2 regions of the Rossellomorea sp. DA94 genome follow, and region 2 is predicted to be linked to the other one. Evidence: a T-box and tRNA genes for the amino acid it is inferred to sense, from the RefSeq annotation. Region 2 holds a T-box; the other holds one or more tRNA genes.
What was found. A T-box is a leader RNA that pairs with one kind of tRNA and senses whether it is charged. The one in region 2 lies ahead of alaS (alanine--tRNA ligase), so its partner is inferred to be a tRNA-Ala.
Positions count from the first base shown of each region.

Region 1: it has a tRNA-Ala gene. The T-box ahead of alaS (alanine--tRNA ligase) is inferred to sense a tRNA for this amino acid. The anticodon was not compared.

Region 1 covers NZ_CP122397.1:3,774,411-3,786,622, forward strand. Annotated here, with positions in the region: gene P8596_RS19680 (PRD domain-containing protein) at 1-698, opposite strand, end outside; gene P8596_RS19685 (SIS domain-containing protein) at 828-1,571, shown strand; gene P8596_RS19690 (GntR family transcriptional regulator) at 1,619-2,344, opposite strand; gene nagE (N-acetylglucosamine-specific PTS transporter subunit IIBC) at 2,442-3,824, opposite strand; gene nagA (N-acetylglucosamine-6-phosphate deacetylase) at 4,054-5,268, shown strand; gene nagB (glucosamine-6-phosphate deaminase) at 5,249-5,998, shown strand; gene P8596_RS19710 (arsenic transporter) at 6,068-7,423, opposite strand; tRNA gene P8596_RS19715 (tRNA-Ala) at 7,746-7,818, shown strand; gene P8596_RS19720 (vWA domain-containing protein) at 7,982-9,385, shown strand; gene P8596_RS19725 (lactate 2-monooxygenase) at 9,550-10,767, shown strand; gene P8596_RS19730 (GNAT family N-acetyltransferase) at 10,877-11,422, shown strand; gene P8596_RS19735 (potassium channel family protein) at 11,483-12,212, shown strand, end outside.
Region 2 covers NZ_CP122397.1:3,111,278-3,123,489, forward strand. Annotated here, with positions in the region: gene P8596_RS16280 (peptidase U32 family protein) at 1-790, opposite strand, end outside; gene P8596_RS16285 (O-methyltransferase) at 787-1,434, opposite strand; gene mltG (endolytic transglycosylase MltG) at 1,627-2,769, opposite strand; gene P8596_RS16295 (DUF1292 domain-containing protein) at 2,933-3,223, opposite strand; gene ruvX (Holliday junction resolvase RuvX) at 3,238-3,654, opposite strand; gene P8596_RS16305 (IreB family regulatory phosphoprotein) at 3,658-3,924, opposite strand; gene alaS (alanine--tRNA ligase) at 4,008-6,641, opposite strand; T-box leader at 6,703-6,916, opposite strand; gene P8596_RS16315 (AI-2E family transporter) at 6,992-8,071, opposite strand; gene P8596_RS16320 (YrzQ family protein) at 8,203-8,334, opposite strand; gene P8596_RS16325 (hypothetical protein) at 8,350-8,535, opposite strand; gene bioB (biotin synthase BioB) at 8,730-9,737, opposite strand; gene P8596_RS16335 (biotin transporter BioY) at 9,753-10,349, opposite strand; gene recD2 (SF1B family DNA helicase RecD2) at 10,484-12,212, opposite strand, start outside.

The DNA.
Region 1 (12,212 bases), 660 kb from region 2:
ACTTGAATGAGGTCAAGCATATCCTCATCAATGGGGTCAAACTGATCCCCCTGTTCGATCCTGTTCAAAGCAAAACGGAGGTGGGTAATCAACCGTTGATAGTTGATGCTCGACTCCTCCACCTCTATGGACAAGATGGATTCCACCTGTTCCACAAAATCTCTCAGGATCGTTGCCTGCTTCAACGATTCACTCATAGACGGTGCATCCATCTTCGCCGTATGGACATGCAGGGCGATATGAGCTGCCTCATCATCGGGAATTTCAATGCCCAGTTTCTCTTTGATTTCCGCCTTTGCCCATGAACCCACTTCATACTCTTTTTTATAGAGCAGCTTGATTTCGTTTAACAATTTATTTTGAATGGGGATCCCCTGCTGAAGTCTTTCCAATGCAAATGAAAGGTGATCCGTCAAAGCGATATGGATATGATCGCTTAAAGGTGCATTCAGATGACCTTCTGCATAGCTAATGATGTTTTCAGCGATTTCAATATGCTCCTCCGGCAAGGTAGCCAGGAGTTGCTGGAATTTCTCGGATGATTGCTCATGAAGGACAAATATCTTCTCAATTTTATTCTTTGGGATGATATCATTCCTCTTTTTCTGAAAGGCAATCCCACTTCCCATCACAATCTTCTCCTGGGGTCCATCCACCACTACGACAGCATTGTTGTTAAGTATTTTAAAAATGCGCATACATATCCTCCGTACGGTTCATTAACCTTATGTTACACGAGTTGAAGGATAGATAACAAGATAAGTGTGGCGATACAACATTTTCTTGATACATGGTATGCTGAAAGAAAAACGGAAAGCGGGAACAGAATGATACCTACATATTTTGAGAAAATCCAGGAAAAACTTCACGAGGTGCAAACGAAAGAAGCCGACAGAATGGCCAGTCTTGCCCAACGCATTTCTTCCTGCATCCAACAGGACGGCATCATCCACCTTTTCGGGTGCGGCCACTCTCACATCCTCTCTGAAGAGGTGTTCTACAGGGCAGGTGGACTGGTTCCGATCAACCCGATCTTGATCGAGCCCCTCATGCTCCACGAAGGCGCCGTACGTTCTTCTCAATTAGAAAGGGCAGAAGGATATGCGTCTGAGTTCATGAGTGGGCAGGATATTCAGCCTCAAGACGTGATGATCGTCCTTTCCACCTCAGGAAAGAACCCCGTCCCTATCGACGTGGCGCTTCATGCAAAGGAAAACAGTACCTATGTCGCTTCCATCAGTTCCTTTGACTATGTAGAACAAGAAACATCCAGGCACCCGAGCGGGAAATTCCTTAGTGAAGTGGTGGATCTTGCCATTAACAACCACTCCGTCGTAGGGGACGCTGTTTTGACCCACGAACGGGTGGCTGTTCCATTTTCACCTTCATCAACCGTCATCGGCGCTGCGATTTTGAATAGCATCATGGCCGGGGCCATCGAACATATGGCAGATGAAGGATATGAGCCGCCTATCTTCATAAGTGGTAACGTGGACGGTGCGGGTGATCATAACGAAAAGCTGATCGAGAAGTACCGAATGCGGATCCCCCTTTTAACAAAAGGACTGTAATCAAAAAAGGAGCAGGAACCCTATCATCATGGGTTCCTGCTCTTTTTTCACATTCTGTCCAGGTTGATCTTAAACTTATATTTATCCGCCCGATAAACGGATCGTACCAATTCAAAAGGGGTTCCATCTTCCAGGAAAGAATCCCGTTGGATGAAGAGCACCGGCTCCCCGCTTTTCACCTTCAGATGCTTTGTATCCGCTTCTGTCACAAGTGTCGCTTCCACTGATTGAGTGGCATGACTGATGTGAAGGTTTAACTCTCTTTCGATATAATGGTACAGGGATTTCTCCAATATTTCCTGATTCAATCCAGGAAGCAGCCTGACGGGTATATAACTCGTCTCCAAGGCCATCGGTTCGCCGTTTGCAAGGCGGATCCGCTTCATCGTATAAACTAGTTCTTCTTCCTCCAGAGAAAGAAGCTCCCGGATATCCTCCGATGCCGGGGAAATTTCGAAATGCAATAATTTATTGCCAGGCTCGAGTCCCCTGCTTTTCATATCTTCGCTAAAGCTTGTCAGTCCTTGGAGGCTTTGTTCGATTTTCCGGTGGGAGACGAATGTGCCCCGCCCTTTCTCCCTATATAAGACATTCTTATTCACCAGATTGGTAATCGCCTGTCTCACGGTCATCCTGCTGATTTTAAATGACTCAGCAAGCTCCCGTTCCGATGGCAGGGCGTCCCCCGGTTTTAGCTCTTCAGACTGTATTAAATGGTTAAGGTGTTCTTCTAACTGATAATACAAAGGAAGAGGAGAATTTTTATTAACCACGAACGGTTCTCCTTTCGATCTAACGGGTTTTATTTCATTATATCTGGCATGTATATAACAGACAACAATGCGATGAGGACAATCCCTGTCCTCTCCTTTATTTCAGCTTTCTCAGCTCGTCTGCGACAAATTCCACATCCGTTCCCACAATGACTTGAAGGTTCCGATTATTCACCTTCATCACACCTTTCGCCCCGTGAGCTTTTAACGCTTTTTCGTCTACCAGTGTGACATCATTGATTTCGAGACGTAATCGTGTGGCACAGTTATCAATGACGACCAGATTTTCTTTACCACCCAGATCTTGAAGGAAGTGAGAAGCCATGATTTCGTACTTACTATTCCCGACTGAACCTTTATCCGGTGCCACCACATCTTCATCATCTTCACGACCCGGAGTCTTCAAATTAAACGTCTTGATCAAGAAAGTGAAGAGCAGGAAGTAGATGATCCCGTAAAGAATTCCGACTCCAAGTAGCAGCCAAGGTTTTTGACCAATTTTGAAATTAAGGATGTAGTCAAAGGCACCCGCCGAGAAACCGAATCCATGATGAATGCCAAGTACATAGGTAACGACCATAGAGCTCGCCGTCAGGACAGCGTGAATCCCGTAAAGGACAGGAGATAGGAACATGAAGCTGAATTCTATCGGCTCAGTGATCCCTGTTAAAAAAGAAGTGACGGCGAGTCCGATTAACATCCCTGCTACATTGGCACGCAGATGTTTTTTGGCCGTCACGATCATGGCGAGACACGCTGCCGGAAGACCGAACATCATGATCGGGAAGAAGCCGGTCTGGAACGTTCCGGCGGTAGGATCCCCTGCAAAGAAGCGTGGAATATCCCCTTTCACGACTTCACCCGCTGCATCTTTGAATGTACCGAATTCAAACCAGACGAGGGTATTCAATACATGATGCAGTCCAACCGGAATCAGGAGACGATTCAGCAGGCCGAACACACCGACTCCCGCCGCACCTGCACCGATGATCCATTCACCGATGGAATTGATCCCGCTTTGGATCGGTGGCCAGATGATACCGAAGATCCCTGCGAGTACAACCATGGATGCTGCCGTCACAATCGGAACGAAACGTCTGCCTCCAAAAAATCCGAGCCATGCCGGAAGTTTAATATCATTAAAACGGTTATATAATAAGCCTGCCACGACTCCGGATATAATCCCTCCGAAAATCGCCATATTGGAATCGGGATCCAGGGCTTTTAAACCGCCCGTCAGTACCAAATAACCAATGGCACCGGCCAATCCGGCTGTACCATTTCCATCTTTCGAAAATCCGATCGCCACACCGATCGCAAAGATTAAAGCTAAATTCTTAAATATGGCATCTCCTGCTTCAGACATGAACGCGATTCCTAATAGATCATCCTGACCCAGGCGCAGCAATAAGGCTGCTGCCGGAAGAACCGCGATGGGAAGCATGAGTGATTTACCGATTCGTTGTAAAAAACCTAACATACTATTCTCTCCTTTAGTTTCAATTGAAAGCGCTTAGACAGAATCATATCATTAAAAAGGAATAGATGTCTATACCAATTTATTCATTGGGACTTATTGCTTTATAGGTTTGTATAGGTTCCCAAACTAATTTTACATGTAAAATATTCATTCAATCCTCTAACTGGTATAGACATCTATACTTACTGGTGGTATTGTAGAATGGTAAAGTACACAAGGAGTGATTTCAATGACCTCAAATATAGAAAAACTGCTGATACTGAATGGAACGATCTATGCAGAAGATAAAGTGTATGAAAAAGGCTATATCAAAATAGAAAATGGCATGATCACCGAATTGGGTGAACGCTCCCGTTTGACCGGTATAGAAGAGTTTAAAGTGATTTCCCTTCCCCATGGGTATAGTGTGGTCCCGGGAATGATAGATATTCATATCCATGGCGTAAATGGAGCCGATACCATGGATGCGACCAGGGAAGCCCTTGATACGATGACCGGGACTCTTCCGAAAGAAGGGACCACGAGCTTCCTCGCCACAACCATGACAGAAGAGTCCGAGTCAATCGAAAAAACATTGAAGAATACTGCAGATTATATGGCCAATCATCAAAAAGGCGGTCAGGCGGAAATTCTGGGACTTCACCTGGAAGGACCGTTCATCAACCCTGACCGGGCAGGCGCGCAGCCTCTCGATCGAATTCAAAAGCCGAGTGTCGACATATTTAAACGCTGGCAGACACTCTCTCAGAACCAAATAAAATTAGTCACCCTCGCCCCCGAGCTTGATGAGGATCATGAACTGATCTCTTACTTAAAAGAAAACGGGATCATCTCTTCAGTGGGCCACTCCAGTGCAACCTTCGATGAAGTCGGGGAAGCCATCGACGCCGGCTTGTCCCATGTGACCCATTTGTTTAATCAAATGTCAGGCCTGCATCATCGTGAGCCCGGTATTGTCGGGGCATCCTTCCTTCGACAGGAACTGATGGTGGAATTGATTACAGACGGCATCCACGTCCGCCCTGAAGTGATTCAACTCGCTTTTAATCAGATCACAGATGAACGCTTGATCCTTATCACCGATTCCATGAGGGCGAAATGTCTGAAGAATGGTCAGTATGAGCTCGGCGGCCAGATGGTGACGGTCAAGGATGGGAAGGCTTTATTGGATGAGGACACATTGGCAGGAAGCGTCCTGAAAATGAAAGATGCTTTCACAAACATTCAAACATTCACAACGGGCGATATGAGGAGTGCCATTAAAATGACCTCAGAAAATCCGGCAAGGCAATTGAATGTGTTTAACCGGAAAGGAAGCCTTTCCCCCCTTAAAGATGCAGACATCGTCATACTGGACGAAAACAAAGATGTATATGCCACAATATGCAAAGGGAAAACAGCCTATCTTCGAGAGGATGAAACTCATGAAACTAATAGAAGTTAAAGACTACCAGGAAATGAGTCATGTCGCTGCGGACTATCTGTTATCCAAGGTGAACAAAAACAAAAAAATTACCCTGGGACTAGCCACAGGAGGCACACCCCAAGGTCTTTATAAAGCATTGATCGCTGACCATCAGGAAAATAACACCTCCTATCAGCAGGTGTCTTCTTTCAATCTGGATGAATACATCGGACTGTCCGGCGATCATCCCAACAGCTACTGTCACTATATGAATGAGAACCTATTCAATCATATTGATATCCCGTTAGAAAACACACATATTCCTTCAGGGAAAGCCGCCGATCTTGACGGGGAATGTGAAGCGTATGATGAAAAGATCCATTCCGAGGGAGGAATCGACCTTCAGGTACTGGGAATCGGAAGCAATGGACATATCGGATTCAATGAGCCGGGCACTTCTTTTGACTCTCCCACCCATATTGTCGAGCTTACACAATCCACCCGTGAGGCCAATGCCCGCTACTTCGATTCCATCAATGACGTGCCGACGCATGCGATTACAATGGGTATCGCCTCCATTTTAAAAAGCAAAGAAATCCTTCTTCTCGCCTCTGGCCACTCTAAACAGAAGGCATTAAAAAAGTTAGTGGAAGGTGAAATATCAGAGGACTTTCCTGCGTCTGTCTTGAATCGCCATTTGAATGTGACGGTGATCGCCGATAAGGAAGCACTGGCTCTGGTGAAAGATCATAAATTGATGACTAGATGAAAGGGTAAGGATGTAAAAATAAAGCATGAAAAAAAGCGGTGAACAATCCAATGTTCTCCGCTTTTTTTATCATGCAAACACCATTTGTACCCAATAGTATAACAGGAATAAAGTAAATACCGTTGCAGCGGGGATGACGATCAAGGAGACACTCAAGTAATCCTTCCAGTTGACTTTAATATGATTTTGTCTCAGGATATGCATCCAGATAAGTGATGCCAGGGTGCCTATTGGTAAAAGCAGGGAACCGATATCACTGCCGATGACATTGGCAAGATAAATGGTTTTAAGCGTTATGGGGTCCAGTCCCATTTCCGTCAATGTTATCGTCCCGACCATGAGTGCAGGGTGATTATTAAAGATATTTGAAAGAATCGAAACCAATCCCCCCATGGTGAAGCTCGCCTGCAGGAGTCCCTGGTTGACGATCGGTTCACAAAGCGCAACCAGCATATCCGTCAACCCTGCATTATGCAATCCATAAATGATGACATACATGGAAAACGCAAAGATCAGAATATGCCAAGGTGTTTTTTTCAATATATCCAATGGGTTAGTACCCAAATGGTACCATCTCCATAACAGGAGTACGGTTGATCCAAGTACCGCAACCAATTCAATCGGGATCGCAAAGAAGGAAGCGACGAAAAGGAGACAGCGCATGACGAAGACAAACAGTAGCACTTTCAACATGAAGGCTGTTCGCTTTTTCTTGGTTTCCACTGAAATCGTCCCTTTCAGTGGATGGAAATTCTTCGTGAAAAATCTCTCTTCCACATCATGTGTGGACCTTGGTAATGTCTTCGGTAATTTATTCTTTAATACGATGAACATCAGCACTGACATGAACACCAATCCTAATGTCGCAGGTACAAACATCATGGCCGTATGCATGTAGAGGGTCATATGAACAATCTCCAGTGCAATCAAGTTCACAATATTACTTACTCCAATCGGGGCACTAGAAGCGGTGGCAATCAGAGCACCACTCAATAGATACGGAATCATTTCATGGGGTTTTAGTCGAAGATTTTTAAGAAGCAGAATCAGGATGGGGGTTGTAATGAGAATACTTCCATCGTTATTGAATAACAGGGTCATGGTGAAACAAAGCAATTGAATGTACCAATATAAGCGATATCCTGAGTATTTAGACCATTTCACCATACGGGCAGCCACCCAGTGAAAAAAACCGAAGCTTTCTAAAATGACTGCCATGACAATGGTTGCCATGATCGTAATAGACGCCCCCCCTATTTTATCGATGATATCTGCAACGTCAGAGAAGGATACAGTCCCCATCATAAAGATGATCAACGCCCCTACTGATGCAGGCCATGCCTCATTCATCCCACCGGGCCTCAAAAAAATCACTACCATCGTCATCACGAATACAAATATCGTCATTCCTATCGTGAAAGACATATTTATTCTCCTTTCTAAATGATCGGCATGCACAGTTTGATCTGCATGTCCCATTCCCTATATGTATATTCACCCCTATAGAAGTGGACTGGTTTTTCACCTAAATCTAGCAAAATGTATGTTTGTCACTCTAGTATATTTGCCGGTCCGTGACAGGTGCGGAGGAAGCATGGCGGTACAATTATTAAACAAACGCCCTTATATAGTTTCAGGAGGGACCAAGCCCTGTATAATGAATTTTTTTAAGCAAAGCAAAGAATATTTCAAAAAAGCATTGACGGAAGGCATGAACATTTCATATAATAAATCTTGACCGAATCACGGGGCATTAGCTCAGCTGGGAGAGCGTTTGGCTGGCAGCCAAAAGGTCAGCGGTTCGATCCCGCTATGCTCCATACCGAAATGACATAAAAAGGCGTCCTTATTTATACAATAAGGACGCCTTTTTTATTGTGTTGAAAATGGGTTTATTGTCCTGGTTCTAAGGGTAGTAGATAAAAAGTAAATTTATGGATAAAATATGACGTTGTATGACTCTATCCGCAAAAGGAGAATGATATGAAACCCATAAAGCCTCTATTTCGTTTAGCCTTGTTACTCCTCCTTCTAACAGGATGTCAGGGAGATGCAGAAAATGCCGCTACTAAGGAAAAAGGCGGACAGAATCCCGGTCAACCTGCCCAGGCTTCCAAGGATGTGGACTTATCAAATACCCCGGAAGAATGGATCAATGAGGATGAGGGCGAACTCTATCAAAAATACATAGAAAAGAAAAGCTGGTCCAAAGAACCCGAAGCCTATAAAAAAGCTACAGGGAAGGCCATCGATGAATATATGAAGAACATCGTTACGAAAGAAACGGAGAAATGGACCGAACAAAATTGGACACAGTCCATCCTCTCAAGCCTCCAGACGGGGTACGGTGATATTGCCTCTGAGCTTGAAAACTATGAGGTCGTATATGAGGAAATGAAGCTTCCCGATGGTAGACTTCTGCAGGATGTCCCGATGGATGAAAGCACCGAAAAAGAAGACAAAAAGGTGAATGTCGCCTTGTTGATCGATTCAAGCGGAAGTATGAAAGCCGACGTGGATGGTGAAAGCAAGATGTCCCTTGCCAAGGATAGCCTGAAAAGCCTCGCAAAGGAGTTACCCGAATCCGTGAATGTTTCCCTGATCGCGTTCGGACATAAGGGAACAGGCAGTGATGCCGATAAAGACATGTCATGTAAGGCAGTCGCGTCTATCTATCCCCTTCAACCGTATGAGGAGGGCGCCTTCTCGGAATCACTGAAGAAATTCGATCCGAAGGGCTGGACCCCACTGGCATCAAGCATCGAATTGGCCAACGAACAACTTACTTCCCATAGTGACGAAAAGACGGAGAACTTCATCTATGTCGTGAGCGATGGAATCGAAACCTGCGATGGGGATCCCGTGGCTGCTGCCAAAAAGGTGAAGGCGGACAATACCAATGTCAAAATCAATATTATCGGATTCGATGTGGACTCAGAAGCCGACGGGCAATTGAAGAAGGTGGCAGAGGCCGGTGGCGGAGAGTACTCCTCTGTGAAATCGAAACAAGAATTGTCTGAAATTGAGAACGTGTGGAAAGAAGTCATCAATAAAAATACGTGGAGATGGTGGGCTGTCAATCGGTTCAGTGATAATGTTTGGACGACAGTCGATCATTATAATGCCTTGAGGGATATCGTCTCTACCTATCAAACGATGATTCGGAATGAAGAAAACAGGATGATCCAGATTCTCAATCGCCTGGAAAAAGAGGAGCTCATTGATTCAGAGAAACGCTCTGCCATCTCTTCTCTCCTGGATGACCGTCAAGAGAAAATCAGGAACTACCTGAATGACCTGGAGTCCAATAAGCACGAAGAAGTGAAAACCGTTTCTGATGAGCTGGATAAACGATTGGATGCGATCAAAAAGCAGGTTGGGATATAAACTGGGAGCCGGTCATATGACCGGTCTCTTTTTTCGTGTGATTTGATTGACTTTTCTGAATACTGTAAGTACCATTTTCTTTATAAGGAAAAGCACGCCGATTACATACGCTTCCTTTTGACGATTGCATTTCTTCCGGCAGAGATGAAAGGAGAACAAAGATCATGAATCAGTATGGAAACCAAGTCCAAAATGAAATTTATCAAAGGAAGGTCCGTCCCTCCATCCCTTTCCGGTTTGAAGAGCTGGAACAAATGGCACGGGAAAAGCTTGAGGACGGCCCGTTTTATTATGTGGCGGGAGGTGCAGGCGGTGAGGGGACGATGCACGCGAACAGGAGTGCCCTCGACCGCTGGCAGATCGTCCCCCGTATGCTGAATAATGTCGAGAACCGCGACCTGAACGTGACTTTATTCGGGGAAACCTACTCCTCCCCCCTCCTCCTTGCACCGATCGGAGTACAATCCATCGTTCACCCTGATGGGGAGCTGGCGTCAGCCCGCGCGGCGGCATCCATGAATGTCCCGTTCATTGCAAGTTCAGCGTCTACTTACTCCATGGAAGAAATCGCTTCCGTCATGGGGGAGTCCCCAAGATGGTTCCAGCTGTATTGGAGTAATGACCTTGAGATTGCAGCAAGTATGCTTCAGAGGGCTGAAGCGTCAGGATACTCCGCTATCGTCGTGACCCTTGATGCCCCGATGATGGCGTGGCGTGAATACGACCTTGAAAACGCCTATCTTCCCTTTTTGTCGGGAGAAGGAGTCGGTAATTACGTGAGCGATCCTGTCTTTCGTTCAAAATTGAAAGAACCCCCTGAAGTCGACCGGAATGCAGCTGCCATCCTCTGGTCCCAAGTGTTTGGCAATGCAAGACTGACATGGGATGACCTGGACTTTCTGCGTGTACATACGAGTCTGCCGATCCTGCTGAAAGGCATTCTCCATCCCGACGACGCCAAGCTTGCCATCGACCGGGGAATGGATGGAATTATCGTATCCAATCATGGTGGAAGACAGGTTGACGGGGCCATCGGAGCCTTAGACTCTCTGCCCGTCATATGCGACGTCGTGAACGGGCGTATCCCTGTGCTCTTTGACAGCGGGATCCGGCGTGGAGCCGATGTCGTAAAAGCCCTTGCCCTCGGAGCAGATTCCGTTCTCATAGGCAGGCCCTATATGTACGGTCTGACCCTGGCAGGTGAACAAGGGGTGAAAGAAGTGATCCGGAATATATTGGCCGATCTCGATTTAACATTGGCCCTTTCAGGTCAATCATCTGTTTCCGAATGTGATGCCTCCCTTTTGAAAGACGTGAAGGACGGTTCATTTCATTCAAAGAAAGGGTGGAACGCACAGCCAACTGCAGGATTCAAGTCATAGTGAAGGAGCCTCTGTCCAATTCGGCAGAGGCTTTTTCGCGCAGATGATATTAGCCCCCTGCCAAGGGTTTTTCCATGGTATACTTTCTTCTATAAAGGGGTTGATAAATATGGAAAAATATCCAGAATTTAAAACAGAGAGATTGGTTCTAAGACAGATTGCAATGGAAGATGTCGATTTTCTTTATGAACTTTATACGTCCGTGGACGTTCTCCGCTATTTCGGCATGAGTCCGATAGAATCAAAAGACGTGGCGGTCAGCATGGTTGAAAACTATGAAAAGCACCTGGAATCAGGCGGTCCCATGCGTTGGGCCATCGTGGAGAAAGATTCCAACAAGATGATCGGGACATGCGGTTTCCATGGCATTTCGAAGGCTTATAAACGCTGCGAAATCGGATATGACCTTCATCCCAGCCATTGGGGTAAGGGAATCATGGGTGAAGCCCTGGCCCCACTACTCCATTACCTTTTTTCAGAAAAAGGAATGATTCGTATAGGAGCAGTGATCGTTCCTTATAATAAGGCATCGGCCCGGGTAGTGGAGAAGCTTGGATTCAAGCAGGAAGGTTTGCTGAGGGAATATATCCTACAGGATGACCAGGCATTTGACGCATATATGTACAGTTTATTGAAGAAAGAATGGCTGGATTAGTTATGAGACGAACCTGAATAGGAAATAATGGTCAGTGCATATGAAAAAGGAGCTGGTAGAATGGTACAGCAATTGTTTCATGGGTTCTTGCGCTGGCCCTTAGTTATTCGGATCTTCATGATTGCCATCACGCTGATGCTATCTTTCGGCACAGTCATTCATTTTATAGAACCTGATACTTTCCCTTCGCTATTTGACGGGATCTGGTGGGCCATCATTACAACGTCAACCGTGGGTTATGGAGATTTCGTCCCATTAACATGGGAAGGACGATTGCTTGGGATTGTACTCATCCTGGTTGGTGCAGGTTTCCTTTCAACCTATTTCGTCACACTGGCAGCCGAAACCGTCATGACCCAGAATGCCTATCTGGAAGGAAAGGCAACATATAAAGGAAAAGAACATGTCATCATCGTAGGCTGGAATGAGCGTGCACGGGAAGTGATCAATCAGCTGACCTCCCTTCAGTCAACCTGTGATATTATCCTGGTCGATGAAACCCTCCAAAAGAACCCCTATAACAATCATCATATCCATTTTGTAAAGGGGACTCCTTTCAAGGATTCCATCCTGAAGAAAGCCAATTTGAATGAAGCATCGATTGCCATCATCACAGCCGATCAAAATAAAGACGAAATGACTTCTGATATGAATTCGGTCCTGACCCTCCTTGCCATTAAAGGAAATCATCCCGGACTATATACCGTGGTCGAAATTCTCCAGAAGGATCAAGTCGCTAATGCGAAACGGGCCGGTGCCGATGAAGTCATCCAGACCAATATGCAGACAA
Region 2 (12,212 bases):
GGTACAGTTTCGTCACTTCCAGGATATATTCAGAAGACTTCATCACTCCATCGATCTTGAAAGAGTCGACACCCGCTTCCATCATTTCACCAAGTTCATCGATGATGCACATATCATTCGGGCTCATGATGTGAGTGCCGTTCCCATCTTCAAAGATAGGATACTTATTGTGACGCTCCTCATCGTGAAGGAACATATTGCGCTGTTCTTTCCGATTTTCGATTTCCATCACTTTGCCTTGATATTCAAAATAGTTCCCGAGCAATGAGCGTTTGGATTGAAACATGCAGGTCATTCCATGCACCTGCACCTCGATTTCGACCTCTGCATATTCCTTCATTTCGATAATGCTATCCATGCTTAATTCCCGGGCGAGTACTGCACGCTTCGCCCCTTTTCTGCCCCAATAATTACAGGTGTACCAATTAGTGGCCGTCGTTTCCGTATTCCAATGGAGCTTCATCTCCGGTGCCACTTCACGGGCAGCCATCAATACGGCGGGATCACCGAAGACAATGGCGTCCGCCCCTTGCTCTTTAAGAAAGGCAATATAGTCATCGAGTTCAGCGATTTTATCATTATGAAAGAGGGCATTCATCGCCACATATACTTTCTTATCGTGCTTGTGGGCGACTTTGATGGCTTCTCCCACATCTTCCCTGGAGAACTCCCCGGCAAGCCTCAGGCCGTATCGCTCTTCACCGATCATGAAGGCATCGGCACCCGCAGACGCCAATGATTCAATATCGGATACAGAGGCAGGGGTTACAAGAAGTTCCGGCTTTTTCATCGTTGTTCACCTCTTTTTTTACTGATGGCAATTCCGTCACCGACAGGTAAAATACTTGTATCGAACTCTTCATGATTCATTAGCCACGCATTATAATTCTGCAGCTTCTTGACCATGTTCCTGATTCGTTTCTGTTCGACGTGTTCTTCTGCAACCAGTCCTTTGAATAAGACATTATCCGAGTAAACGACGCCGATTTCAGACAGCATACCGGAATAGAGCTCAAAGAATTTAAGGTACTGACCTTTGGCAGCATCGATAAAGATAGCATCATATGGTCCGTGTTTTTCCACTTCCTCGGCAAGCTCCAATGCATCACCGAACAGGGTGACGACCCTTTTGCCATCTTCAGAACGGGAGAGGAACCCCTGTGCTGCTTCGAATCTTTCTTCATCCCGCTCAAGGGTGACGACCGTCGCCTCTGGAAGTGCCCCTGCCATGCGGAGGGCAGAATATCCGATGGCCGTCCCGATCTCAAGGATCACTTTCGGCTGTTGGATCCGTAACATCCCCAGGAGCGCTTCGATGCCGACCAGTTCCATGATGGGAACATTGTGTTCCACTGCATATTGCTCCATCTCGGAAATCAAGGCCGGACGTCCTTTCACGATTGATTCTATATAGCCAATCACTTGTTCGTTCATATATAAGCCTCACGATCATGTTCATAAATAGTGCCCGTGTAACGCTTCTTTCTTAACATGAAAAGAAGAAAGCTACAATGAGCTTTCTACTTCACACGTTCATCAAGATAACGCCCGGATATAAAAATAACTTGTACTATTTTACCACACAGAGAAGAGGAAAGCGAATGTTTCTTTCCTCTTCTCACCGTGCTATTCTTCTTTGTTGGTAATATATTTTGCTTTTTTCTCGTTATGTTCATCCAGTGTTTCAGAATAGTATACCGAGCCGTTGGAAGCTGCCAGGAAATAATAATACTCTGTATCCTCTGGCTGCAGGGCGGCTTCAATTGAAGACAAGCCCGCATTCGCTATCGGACCAGGCGGCAACCCCTTCACCTGGTATGTGTTATAAGGCGATTCCACTTCAAGATCTTTATAAACGGTTTTGTCTTTATGCTTTCCTAATGCATATAAGACCGTCGGATCTGTCTGAAGGGGCATACCTTCTTCCATACGATTATAGAACACACTTGAAATTTTCCCTCTGTCCGCTTTTTCCGTCGCTTCTTCCTCAATCAGGGAAGAAAGGGTGAGAAGCTCATGAGGCGTATACTCGTTTGCTGCCATGGCTTCCTGGTATTGAGCCAATACTTCATTCGTTTGCGCGATCATCTTCTTTAAAATCGTGTCTAAAGATGGTTTCTTTTCATAGAAAGGGTACGTCGCAGGATAAAGATATCCTTCCAGCGGGCGTTTGATTTCTTTCTTGAAGATTTCATCTGTAATCAATTCCGGATATTCCTCTTTTAATTGCTCGAGCCATTTCTTATCGTTTAATTTCTTTTCAATCTCATCTTTTTTATATGGGGACTTTTCAGCGATGATCTCTGCGATCTGGTCCAATTGAAGTCCCTCTGGAATGGTAATCTTGAATTCTGCTTTCCTCATGACCTTACCAGTCTTCAAGCTGTTGACGATTTCATTCAAGGTCATAGAAGGCGTCAAATCATAAGAACCTGCCTGGAATCCTGCTTCGTTATTGAATTTCACGTAATATTTAAAGACTGTTGAATTCTTAACGATCCCTTTGTCCTCCAGGATCTTCCCTATACTCGATACCCCGGAGCCAATGGGGATGTCCACTTTCACCGTTTTCGTATTATCAGGGTCAACCGGTTTGAGGGCTGAATTCACATAAAGGTAGCCTCCAATGCCCGTTCCCCCTATGATAATGACAAGACAAAGAATGACAAGTCCTACTACTTTTCTAATGACTTTGGCCTCCTCTTGCCTTTCAAGCAATTTCTTCATAAGTGTCTCTTTTATCTTTTTCTTTTCTTCCAACGCTTTCATTTCCCCCCTTCGAGCAAAAAAGCGGGCTATCCGTCATGCGCAATTCGACATCATCTCCACTATTATACAATATTTTGCACAAAGTGAAACAGGGACCTGCAAAAAGGGTGAATTATTTGTCCCTTTTTGCGGTCCCTGTTTCATATAGTCCTATGACGACTGCTTATTCAGCGTCTTCTTCTTCATCAAGGAAAGTGTTTAACATTTCTTCGATCATGTCCCACTCTTCTTCTGTTTCAATCGGCTTTAATTCGCCTTCCTGGCCTTCGTCACCAGGCATGAATGCAGATGCATGAATTTCGATTTCTTCTTCGTCGTTCTCATCTGCCCCAAGTGGATAGTAAAGGACGTACGATTTATTGAATTTATCTGATTCAAATGTGAAAAGGACCTCGCATAATTGCTCATTTCCTTGTTCGTCAACTACTGTAATTTGTTTTTCTCCGTGTTCCATGAACATTCACCTCATTATTTTTGACTGTCAAGATATCCTTGAAGGATCATCATCGCAGCCATTTTGTCGATCACTTTCTTACGTTTCTTCCTGCTGACGTCAGCTTCTAACAGCACTCGTTCAGCAGCCATTGTGCTCAGCCTTTCATCCCAGTATTTAATGGGAAGGGATAACTCCTGTTGAATCAATTCTCCATAAGCTTTAGACGCTTCCCCACGCGGACCGATCGTGTTATTCATGTTTTTAGGCATTCCAACCACAACGGTATCCACCTGGTATTCATCGGCAAGTTCCTTTATTCGATCCATCCGGAACACACCTTGATCTTCGTCGATCTTAATCGTTTCAATTCCCTGAGCTGTCCAGCCAAGCTCATCGCTGATTGCGACTCCGACTGTTTTAGAACCAACGTCTAAACCCATTACACGCATCTATTATCCCTCTTTGTGTTGTTTCAAATACGATTTGACTAATTCTTCGATGATCTCATCTCGTTCTAAACGGCGGATGATATTTCTGGCATCCTGATGTCTGGGAATGTAAGCCGGGTCTCCAGATAATAAGTATCCTACGATTTGATTGATCGGGTTGTACCCTTTTTCCTGCAGAGCATCGTGAACCTGTAAGAGCACTTCTTTCACGTCATGTTCGAACGGCTCCTCTGAAAAATCAAACCGCATCGTTTTGTCAAAAGAACTCATTTTTAGCACCTCTCTTTAGGCTTGTCTTTTTGACAACCGAATTGTTAATCGTTACCTCCATTGTACACCACTTTCACACGGAGTTAAATGGATTTGACCCATTCTTCTACAAATTGAAGGGCTTCTTCGACTTTTTCCGGATTTTTACCGCCAGCCTGGGCCATGTCCGGACGGCCACCGCCTCCTCCGCCACAGCGGGAAGCGACTTCTTTCACCAATTTGCCGGCATGATATCCTTTTTCGACTAAGTCATCCGTAACTCCTGCAATGATGGTCACTTTGTCGTCACCAGTTGTTGCCAGTACGATTACCCCGGATGAAAGCTTCTGCTTCAGATCATCCATCATCGTGCGCAGTCCGTTGCTGTCACCGGCTGCCACTTTCGCAGACAGGACATTCACACCATCTATGACCTTCACTTGATCCGTCAAGCTACCTGCTTCTATGTTAGACAACTTTGCAGATAAAGATTCATTTTCCCTTTGAAGCTCTTTCATCTCACCTAATAATGAGTCTACTCGATTGACTACTTCTTTCGGATTCGATTTCAGTTTCGCTGCAACCTCTTTCAGTTGAGATACCTGATCATTCAATACTGTATACGCATTTTCTGCTGTAACGGCTTCGATCCGTCTGGTACCGGCACCGATCCCGCTTTCAGAGAGGATCTTGAATAAGCCGATCTCGGATGTATTGGATACGTGACAGCCTCCGCAAAGCTCCAGGCTGTAGTCTCCAATCGATACGACACGTACTTCTGAACCATATTTCTCACCGAATAACGCCATGGCACCCATCTCTTTAGCCTCGGTTAGAGATTTCAGGGCCGTGTTCACTGACATCGCTTTCCAAACCTTCTCATTGACGATGGCTTCGATCCGTTCCATTTCTTCTGGTGATACAGATCCGAAATGAGAGAAATCAAAGCGCAGACGATCCGGTTCAACAAGGGAACCTGCCTGATTCACGTGTTCTCCAAGGACGTCTTTCAATGCCTGATGAAGAATGTGAGTCGCTGTATGGTTTTTCTCCACTTTTGTTCTGGATTCTCTTGAAACCCTTGCAAGGACCTCGGCCCCCTGCTCCAATGTCCCCTCTTCTACAACGGCCGTGTGAAGGTTTTGTCCATTAGGTGCTTTTTTGACCGTTTTGACGAATACTCTTACGCCATCTGCTTCGATATATCCCTTATCCCCGATCTGTCCACCGCTTTCTGCATAGAAAGGAGTCTCGTTGAGGATGAACTGGCATTCCTGACCTTTACCGACCTGAGGCTGACGTTCATTGTCCACCAATAATTCAAGGACTGTCGAATTACTTTCGAGTGTGTCATATCCAACAAAGCGGCTTTCCACTGTAATATCACTCAGGACTCCACCCTGCACCTGCATGCTTCCTACATCCTGGCGTGCAGATCTCGCTCTTTCACGCTGACCTTCCATCTCTCTCTCAAAACCTTCATGATCAACCGTCAATCCTTCTTCTTCTGCGTACTCTTCCGTTAATTCAACAGGGAAACCATACGTGTCATAAAGACGGAAGACATCTTCACCAGGAATCACGTTACTTCCGGAAGACTTTTGTACCTTGACGATGGATGAAAGGATAGCCAAACCTTCATTCAATGTCTCATGGAAACGGTCCTCTTCATTTTTCACCACTTTTTGGATGAATTCTGCTTTTTGCTTCACTTCCGGATAGAAGTCAACCATGATTTCAGAAACGACTGGAACCAATTCATACATGAATGGGCGGTTGATTTCGATCTGTTTGGCAAAGCGTACAGCGCGGCGAAGAAGTCTTCTTAAGACATACCCGCGGCCTTCATTGGATGGAAGGGCCCCGTCACCGATCGCAAAGGAAACCGTTCTGATATGATCGGCAATAACTTTGAAAGCTACATCCGTCTCGTTGTCTTTGCCGTAAGACTTCCCTGAAATTTCTTCCGTTGCAGCAATGATCGGCATAAATAAATCGGTATCAAAGTTCGTAGGGACTTCCTGAACGACGCACGCCATTCGCTCGAGGCCCATGCCAGTATCAATGTTCTTCTTCGGAAGCGGTGTGTACGTCCCGTCAGGATTGTGATTGAATTGTGAGAACACCAGATTCCACACTTCAAGATAACGATCATTTTCCCCGCCTGGATATAATTCTGGATCTTCGGGATTGTCTCCGTATTCAGGTCCGCGATCATAGAAGATTTCTGTATTCGGACCACTCGGGCCTTCTCCGATATCCCAGAAGTTCCCTTCGATACGGATGATGCGTTCAGCAGGGACCCCCACTTTTTGGTTCCAGATGTCAAATGCTTCGTGATCTTCCGGGTGGATCGTGACGGAAAGCTTTTCAGGATCGAAGCCAACCCACTTTTCATCCGTGAGGAACTCCCATGCCCATTCAATTGCTTCTACCTTAAAGTAATCACCGATCGAGAAGTTCCCGAGCATCTCGAAGAATGTATGATGTCGTGCTGTCTTCCCTACATTCTCGATGTCGTTCGTACGAATCGATTTTTGGGCATTCACGATTCGTGGATTTTGAGGGATCACACGGCCATCAAAATATTTCTTTAATGTCGCTACCCCACTGTTGATCCATAATAGGGAAGGGTCTTCATGGGGAACGAGTGATGCACTCGGTTCTACTCCGTGTCCTTTTTCCTGAAAGAAATCTAAAAACTTCTGACGAATTTCTGCGCCTGTTAATTTGTTCATATCAAGCTTCCTCCTTTGTATGTATGGTTAAAAAAGAATACAAAAAAGCCCTCATCCCTAAAACAGGGACGAGAGCTGTTTCTCGCGGTACCACCCTGGTTATGAATAAACCTTCGTTCATTCATCCCTCAATGCACCTTAACGCGGCTGGACGGCAGGCTTTACCTGCACTCAGGATTAGCATTCCGTTATCCTTCATCTAAAATCCCTTACACCCTGGGGGATTTCTCTCTGTAAGATGGACTATAACGTACTCGGTCCTTCATTGCTTTCATTTTATGCGAATACTTGTATATGTTGGATTATAGAAATATTCATGGTATTTGTCAATGATCATTCCCATTTTTCAGCTATTCATCGATCTTTGTATGAAGAAAATGGGTCCTTCCGTGTAAAATGGCCACTTTAATGACGGCAAGAAAGGGCACTGCTACAATCATGCCGATCACACCGCCTACCTCGCCTCCCAGGATTAAAGCACCCATGATGAATAAAGGGTGCATATGAAGACTTTTACCGACGATGAGTGGTGATAGGATGTTACCCTCCAAGAACTGCAGGACCACCACCATAATGACAACATAGATCACCATATTCGTGGAGATCGTACTTGCGATGATGGCTGCCGGGACAGCCCCAATGATCGGGCCGAAATACGGGATCACATTCGTCACGCCAATGATCAAGCCGAGAATGAGGGGGTATTTCATACCGATCAGCCATAGGGTGGCGGCTGAAATACCACCGATGATCAAGCAAACCAAGAGCTGCCCCCGGATATAACCACCGAGGGATTCATCCACATCATGTGAAAATGATATCGCACTCTGCCTCCATTGTTTCGGGGTAAGCTGCCACATGAACGCCTTTACTTTTGTAATATCCTTTAATAAATAAAAGGATACGAAGGGAATGATGGCCACGATGAGCAGACTGTTCATGAACTTCATCACCGTCGCCAGCACCAAAGCCACAAGGCCCGTCACCCACGCTTCGAGTCCGTCTATTCTCTTCTCAAGCTGTGACTGGATTCCGTCCGGCCATGTGGAAGTCTCACTCTGCACAACCTTCAGCCAGCCCTGGTACTGCTCTGTAAAAACCGGCGCGTTCTCCGATAAATCCTTCAGCTGATGAATGACGGCCGGGGTCCCTTTATAGATGGCATAGCCCAATCCCCCAAAGAAAAGGAGGTAGATGAAGAGGATGGCGATCCCCCTGTGAATACCTGCTTCATGCAGTTTCTCCACTACAGGATGAAGCAGGTAGGCAATGAAACCGCCTATGAAGAAAGGAAGCAGGGAAAAGAATAAGACCTCTAATACCGGATGCCAAACAGGCTTCAATAAAAAGAGAACATATAGAAATAATGCAAGAATGAGGGCCATCGAAAGCCTGTATATCCATCTTGTATAAGATTTTCTTTCCACCATCCACACCTCCCTCCTTTATCCTCTAGTGTTTGAAGATAAGAGGTGGTTTTATTCATGGGGATTCATTCGCCCTCCTTTATTAAAGAACAAAAAAAGAGACTGACCCACAATGAGCCAGTCTCTTTCAGCTGTTAAAAAAGTTTCTTTACTTGTTTACGGATTCGTTTCATTTGTCTCTGACTCATCATATTGGATCTTTGAGAATAGATGGAAGCCGCGACTCCTGCTCCAAAACCAACGATGGATGCAAATGTTTTATTCAAGAAAGACACCTCTTCCTAGCTTAGTCGGCGTTCTTCCTCATCAAACAAGTCATCTAAGGAGCTGAGTGATCCATCCTCTTCCACTTGGTGAGTATGAATGACTCCCTTAGACAAGGAAAGTTCAATATAACATCCCCAACAATAGTATTGGTTGATGCCGATCTTTCCGATATCTTTGCTCTGACAATTTGGACACTTCATCGGTACGTTCACCTCAGGGCTTCACCGGATAATGGTGATTATTCCCTACCATCATGTCCAATCAGTGCATGTTTTATACTCGTTTAATGAGTTCTGACGCCCAAACATTGATGCAATATCAACGTTCTTATATAGTGTGGGATATTTTCCTGAATTCATAAGGAGTAACCTTTTCCATAGCATCCATTGAATTTTTATGGAGTGATGACGGACTGCCCGATTTCTTCTTTTACATAATCAATTTCAAATCCGAGATCTTCAAGCATTTTATGGTCCGCTGTGCCGTCCTGTCCGGCTGTCGTAAGGTAATCCCCGACAAAGATCGAGTTTGCCGGATAAAGGCCCAGTGGCTGAAGGCTTCGCAGGTTCACTTCACGCCCACCGGAAATCCTGATCTCTTTCGTCGGATTGATGAAGCGCATCAAGCAAAGGACCTTTAAGCAATACCTTGGGTTCAGTTCATCCGTTCCTTCAAGAGGTGTCCCATCGATGGCATGAAGGAAATTGACCGGTATCGAGTCAGCATCGAGGACCTTCAGGCTATGTGCCATATCCACCACATCCTGCAGCGTTTCTTTCATGCCGACGATGATTCCGGAGCAAGGGGAAATACCTTCTGCTTTTGCCTGCTCTACGGTATTCACCCTGTCTTCATATGTATGGGAAGTGGTGATGTTTTCATGATGGTTAACGGACGTATTGATGTTATGGTTGTAGCGGTCCACTCCTGCTTCCTTTAACCGTTTCGCCTGGTCACCCTTTAATAATCCAAGACATGCGCATACTTTCAAATTATACTGTTCCTTGATTTCTTTAACGGCCGATACAACATGATCCACTTCCCGATTGCTCGGACCACGGCCACTTGCCACGATGCAGTAAGTGCCGACATTCAGTTGATGAGCATTTTCGGCTCCCTTCATGATGGTTTCTTTATCCACCATGCGGTACTTCTCAATCGGTGCATCAGAGACGCTTGACTGGGAACAGTACCCACAATTCTCAGGACACAGTCCCGATTTTGTATTAATGATCTTATTTAATTTGACCTTATTTCCATAATAATGTTTCCGGATCACGTACGCGCTGTGCAACAGTTCCAGAAGCTCATCATCCGGACTTTTCAGGATGGCTAAAGCTTCTTCGTTCGTTAGTTCCCTTCCCTCGATGACCTCATCTGCAAGTGTTTTCCACGTTTTCATCTGACAACCTCCCCATTAAGCGGCACGCTTCAAATTTCTAAATGTACTTTTTGACAGAACCGATTTTTCTAAACGATGGGCCATGACACCAGCACAGACGGCTAAAATGATGTCCTTCGGAAGCGGAACCACCATCCATGCCCATGCGAGCTTATAGGTGAATCCTTCCGGAGTTTGTGCCCAGAACTTATATGCAGCGTACATCCAGTTTGTTCCGACTACATAATTGACGGCCATCCCGACCAGTGCGGCGAAGATATATACTTTGATCCCTTTATGTTTTTCCACGATTTTACCGGTAATGTAAGCTGTGAAGATAAACGAAACGATAAATCCGAATGTCGGGCTTACTATAGAAGATAACCCTGCTCCAAATCGGGCAAATACCGGGACCCCTACAAGACCGACCAATGCGTACACTGTCATGGAAATCGCCCCGACCCTGCTTCCAAGGATCGCCCCTGCTAAAATGGCGAAAAACGTCTGTAAAGTAATGGGCACACCGCCTACTACCATAAAAGGTACGAATGTGGTGATGTTGGCACCGATCGCCATAAGTGCAACAAACATCCCTGCCAGTGTAATATCGATTGTCCTTAATTTTCTGCTCATCTGTCTTCCCCCATCTGTCATTTTTTCTACAAGATAAGGATATCGCTTTCATTAAATATATGTCAACTTAAATTTTGTTTTAGTTGACAATAAACTTAAAAAAAGTTGATGAATGACATCTTCATTCATCAACTTTATGCCTTCATGAAATCGTAAGGGCTGATCCCTTCCATTCCAATCATCGGGTCTTCATTCAGAAGGACTTCTTCAATGGGTATGTCCCCTTCTGATAAATCTTCTTCCACATGACTCCCCTCGTCATGCAGTATGCCTCTCAGCTTCTCACTCAAGGTCGTTTTCCTGAGAAAATCATCTTCCCTCTCCACTCCAAGCTTGAAAGCATCCAGCTCTCCGCAGAGAATGAGAAATTGCTTGCTCCTTGTAATGGCCGTGTATAGGAGATTTCTCCGTAACATCCGGTAATAGCTCTTTACGACGGGTAAAATGACAATGGGAAATTCGCTTCCCTGGGATTTATGGATCGAGCAGCAATACGCATGGGTGATTTGCATGAGGTCCTGCCGTGTATACGTGACCTCATTGCCTTCATACGAAACGATGATCATGTCCTGTTTCTCGGTGTTTTCCTTCGCATAAAAGATCGAAACGATTTCACCTATATCCCCGTTGAAAACATTGTTTTCAGGCTGATTGACAAGCTGAAGGACTTTATCCCCGATCCGGTATTTCACGTCCCCGAAGGCGATTTCTTTCCGTGTCCCATCGTTACTATTAAAGATTTCCTGAAGAAGTTCATTCAAGCGGTCGATCCCTGCAGGGCCCCTGTACATTGGGGCAAGGACCTGTATATCTTTAGGTGAGTAGCCCTTCTTCTTGGCATTTTCCACCACTTTCTGAACGACCTCTGAAATCTGATTCGTCCTGCAGGGAAAGAACGAACGATCTTTTTGCTGTTTGGTCAAATCGGCGGGAACCTGTCCCCTTTTCATATAGTGAGCAAGTTCAATGATCGAGGAACCCTCTTCCTGCCTGTATATATCCGTCAACCTGACAGTCGGCACGCTTTCCGAATTCAACAAGTCCTTCAGTACCTGACCCGGACCGACGGACGGCAATTGATCTTCATCCCCGACAAATATCACTTGAATATCATCAGGCAGAGCCTTCAGCAATTGATGGGCCAGCCAAGTGTCGACCATGGAAACTTCGTCCACAATCAACAGCTTGCCCTCGATGGCCCGTTCTTCATCGCTCTGAAATCCTTCCTGACCATTCCATCCGAGGAGTCGGTGGATCGTCATGGCCGGCAGCCCCGTAGATTCTGTCATCCGCTTAGCTGCACGTCCTGTAGGGGCCGTGAGCAATACGGGGAACGGCTCATCTTTGTAATCCTTGGGATCCAAAGAACACCCGTGAAGATCGGCGAACAGTTCGACGATCCCCTGAATGACAGTGGTCTTCCCCGTACCCGGTCCACCCGTCAACAGGAGCATGGGAGACATCAATGCCGTCTCGATGGCTTCCTTTTGAGAAGGCGCATACTGTACCCCTAGCCTGTCCTCCAGGGCACCCAGTGACAGAAGGAATTCAGACTGGGGGAATTGATCTTTATACTGTGTCTGGGACAATATCTTTTCGATATTCGTCACAATCCCCTTTTCAGAGAAATAGAGGGAAGGAACATACACCTTCGTCCCTTCACCGATGACTTTGCTTTCTTCCTCCAAGGAAACCAATTGAGTGGAAATGTCCGTGTATTCGATTCTTTCTGGCTGACTTTTCTCAAGGAGCTCTTTCACCGTAACAATGAGTTCTTCCGCTTCAAGATACACATGACCCTGCTTGACACATGTTTGTTCCAGGGTATATAAACAGCCTGCTTTGATCCGGTCCGGGTGACTG